2 regions of the Sphingobacterium sp. BIGb0165 genome follow, and region 1 is predicted to be linked to the other one. Evidence: riboswitches for the same ligand, from Rfam matches in the RefSeq annotation. Region 1 holds a riboswitch; the other holds the start of a gene.
What was found. Region 1 has a riboswitch for thiamine pyrophosphate ahead of thiS (sulfur carrier protein ThiS). Riboswitches for the same ligand answer to the same signal wherever they lie in the genome.
Positions count from the first base shown of each region.

Region 1 (2,209 bases):
AAAGGTCCATGATCGTGTCAGCACCCCAGCGGCAGGCCCAAACAGCTTTTTCAACCTCTTCTTCAATACTTGAACTCACGGCACTATTACCGATATTGGCATTGATCTTTACCAAAAAATTGCGACCGATAATCATCGGTTCACTTTCCGGATGATTAATATTATTGGGGATAATTGCTCTACCAGCAGCGATCTCCTCACGCACAAACTCTGGCGTAATATATTTTCCGACAGTTCTGGCACCGAAATTTTCGCCCGGATGCTGATGATCCATGCCTGGTGTGCTATCAGCAAGCTGCTCTATCCGTTGATTTTCACGAATGGCAACATACTCCATCTCTGGTGTAATGATACCCTTTCTTGCATAATGTAATTGCGTCACATTTTTACCTGGCGCAGCAACTTTAGGTTTATGGCTGTAAGCAAACCGAAGTTCGTCCAATGTGGTATCTGCCAGACGTTTTTGACCATATTGCGAACTGATGCCTTCAAGTTGTATGACATCCTCGCGGTCAAGGATCCACTGATCACGAAGACGGGGAAGTCCTTTACGGATGTCAATATCTTGTGTTCCATCTGTATATGGGCCAGAAGTGTCATAAATGCTGATGGGCGGGTTGACTTCGATCTGTCCATTGCTCAATTTGGTCGGACTCAATGAAATCTGACGCATGGCCACCTGAATAGGGAAGAGTGTACCGGGAACAAAGACTTTGGTTGAATTTGGAAAGGGGGTTTGTGTGATTTTTTCTGATGTCATGTTAATGGGGAATTAGGTATATTGAATTGAATATGCTCCATACGATATTATCCGCCTTGTGTAGCAGTTATGAGTAGGATATGATCATTGGGTTGTAAAACTGTTGCGGTCCAGTTGTCTTTGGGAACAACGCAGTTGTTGAGGGCCACGGCAATACCTTGGGTTTTACCGGATAGTTCCGTCTGTAAAAGTTCGGCTAGAGAGCTCGGAGCAGGGTCGAAAAATCGGATTTGATGATTGATTGTAAGTTCCATTCCTTTTATTTTTTTGGTAAAACTTTAGGAATGGCTACAACAAGATACAGTAATGTATCTAGAAGATAGCTTACTTTTCCCTACGCCAGTATGATCTGGATCAGGTTATAAGGGTAAAATCTCAGTCCGCATATGCAGACACCCCTAAAGTCGAGACTAATATAGGATTATTTTGATGAATAATCCAAAATATTGCTGTTAATTTTCAGCAACGAGGTAGCAGGACAGTACAGTTTAATTATTTTGATAATAATTGATATATTCGTTTTTAAATCAACTAAAACAATTTAACACTTTTGTATTCCTGTTGAATGCGCGCATTGTCACCTAGAATATGACCTAAATGCTATGATAGGAAATATAAAAAGTTGAACGAAGTATAAACTAAACATGCGAAAAATTTTACTGATGACGATACTGTGTGTAAGCACAATACTGTATGCACAAAAACAAAAAGAATGTCTGCCAATTGAACTACGCTGTGAGCATCTTGTGAATCCATTGGGTGTGGATAAATCAAATCCCCGTTTAAGTTGGCGACTGGCCGATAAACGACAGGGGGCGAAGCAATCTGCTTATCAAATCTTGGTAGACACGGATTCAATAGCATTGGTGAAAAATAAAGCTAACATCTGGAATAGCGGAAAGCAACTGAGCTCGGTTATGTTGATTCAATATAGTGGCACTAGCTTGAAACAGCAGACAAAGTACTATTGGAAAGTTCTTGTCTGGGACAAAAATAGTAATGAAAGTACATCTTCCATCGCCTCATTTGAGACCGGTATGATGGGGATGGAGAACTGGAAGGGAAAATGGATCAGTGATAATCAGGATATTCACGAGCAGGAAGCACCGTATTTCAGAAGAGCATTTAAAACGACCAAACCGATTAAGTCTGCCCGCGCCTATATTGCTGTGGCGGGACTTTACGAACTTTCTATAAACGGCAAAAAAATAGGTGACCATCGTCTGGATCCGATGTATACCCGATTTGATAGACGTACACTATATGTGGTGGAAGATGTGACCCGTCAGATCCAGCAGGGAAACAATGCAGTTGCCGTAGTTTTGGGGAATGGCTGGTATAATCACCAACCATTGGCGGTATGGAATTTTGACAAAGCCCCTTGGCGTAATCGTCCCACATTTTGTTTGAACCTGCGTATTGTCTATCAGGATGGTAGTGAAGAAACGC
Region 1 is NZ_JANUEB010000001.1:288,121-290,329, forward strand. It holds gene thiC (phosphomethylpyrimidine synthase ThiC) at 1-760, opposite strand, end outside; gene thiS (sulfur carrier protein ThiS) at 808-1,014, opposite strand; TPP riboswitch at 1,075-1,170, opposite strand; gene M2408_RS01230 (alpha-L-rhamnosidase) at 1,405-2,209, shown strand, end outside.

Region 2 (2,209 bases), on a different contig from region 1:
TGTCCTATCTTCAAGCGACCAGCCAATTTGAAGACGCTTTCCATATTTTTCCCTTATTTCTATAGGTTGACGATCGTTCTGTCCGACATGTACCCCCCATGCCTCGATTTCAATCGCAATATCCACAGCATCATTGATGATTAAAGGGATTCCGTAACGGTCGGTAATCTGCTTTAGCTTCTTGGCTTTTTCCAGAAACCCTGTCGGCGTTTCGTTCTTTTCGCGTAACTGAATAATATCTACACCACCGATTATGGCTTCTTCGGCAACATGGAGCCAAGATTGTGGGTAGCAGTCCTGTTCGGAGATAACCAGATACAAGGGGTAAGGAAACAGGGGATTAATTGCCATCATGCTTCAAGTTGAGATGCATGCGGATACGCTCTTCATTCAGCAGATAGAGTTCATCATAGAGATTCATCTGTAAGGAACCCGGACCAGCGGATCGCGCTGTAGCCAGCTCACCTGCTAAGCTCAAAAGGGAGACACCGGCGGTCGCTGCTTCAAAAGGATGGTCTGTGACTGCTAAAAATGCACCGATGAGTGCAGTTGCGCTACAGCCAAGTCCGGTAACCTGGGTCATCAAGGGGTGTCCATTGTGCACCTCAGCGGTATGCTGTTCGGACAGGATATAGTCTACCTTTCCGGAGATGCAGATGATAGATCCCAATTGTTCTTGTAATGCTTTACCAAAGCCGATAGCTGCTTTGCTATCTGCGGTGCTGTCTACACCTTTGGTATTGACCTCGTTGAAATTGTAGAGGCTCATGATCTCTGATGCATTTCCCCGTATCACAGTTGGCTTTAACTCCAGGAGGTTTGCCAATAAGTCATTGCGAAAAGCGGATATTCCCGCACCCACAGGATCCAATACCCAAGGGCGGCCAATGTTATTGGCATGTTCCGCTGCAACAAGCATGGACTCGGCGGTAAGTTCACTCAATGTGCCGATGTTAAGTACCAACGACTGGGCAAGATCAACAACCTCGCGCACTTCGGATGGACTGTGAACCATGACTGGGGAAGCTCCAAGAGCAAGGAGCGCATTGGCGGTGCTATTCATCACCACCAAATTCGTAATATTATGTACAAGTGGTTTTTGTCGTCTGACCTGTGCTAACAGATCGATAATTAAATCTTCCATTCCTTTTTGTTCGCTATGTTTGTTGGTGGCTTTGTCAGGAAGAAATGAGACAGATGGGCTGTCCGGTATATTGTAATATACGTAAGCGGTTGCTTTTCCCTACGCCGGTATAAACCGAATCAGGTTCGAAGGGACTATCTCAATTCTATACAGAATACCCCCAAAGCCATATCAAATTTAGACAAAAAAAAGGACTTTTTATAACCAGTGTTTTATTCGGTCCGGGAACAGTAAAAATGACTGCGGGGGCTTAGACTGAAGTAGGGCTTTAGTGACGTAAATTACTGTTTGAGAAATTTGTTTAAATCTTCAGTCTTAGTACCAATATAGTTTATGCTTTCTTCATCAATTTCAAATTTTTTAGTTGTCAAAATTCCATTTTTGTTCAAGTACCCTAATTTGATGTCGACCGAGAAGGGGTAATTAATCTCCTTATACACGTTTGCTTTCTTTTGAAATTTATTGTTATGATAAAACAAAATATCGACACTTCTTTCCGTCGGGGGGAAATCGTATGTAGTATCTAAAAAAGTTTTGTATGATTTTATGTAAACCAATTTGTTGTGACCTATTTTTGAGGAATCAAATTCAATAATTGAATCAATTTTTACGTTTTTTTTCGTTTCCAGGTATTCTTTTCCAGCATTATTTCCAAGCTTCTTTTTTCCGTTAATTTTGTCAAAGAAATCCAACTTGTCAAATTTTTGTTGAATGACAGAATCATTTTTTGACATAGCATGACCTTCATCGAAAACTCCGTTATACCATTTTTCTGGAAAATCGTAGGCTACTAAAAGTGAATCCCCGACTTCGTTGAATTGTTTATCTTCAATACTTGTTTTAATATGCGCATCATCACGGTGTGCATGTTTTGTTGCTTGATTTCCCGAACAGGATACTAAAACTACGATAGAAAATAGTGCAATGTTATTTTTCATCCCTATAAATTATTTGTTCATCAATTATTTTAGATGAAGTTATTATTCATAAATATTTATTTTCAGGTTATTCAGGAGTTCGGTTTACTCGGATCATGCTACCTTCGGCGATTTCATACTTGATCAT
Region 2 is NZ_JANUEB010000005.1:408,299-410,507, forward strand. It holds gene thiE (thiamine phosphate synthase) at 1-354, opposite strand, end outside; gene thiM (hydroxyethylthiazole kinase) at 341-1,144, opposite strand; TPP riboswitch at 1,224-1,316, opposite strand; gene M2408_RS13680 (hypothetical protein) at 1,426-2,082, opposite strand.
Region 2: another riboswitch for thiamine pyrophosphate. It lies ahead of thiM (hydroxyethylthiazole kinase); the one in region 1 lies ahead of thiS (sulfur carrier protein ThiS).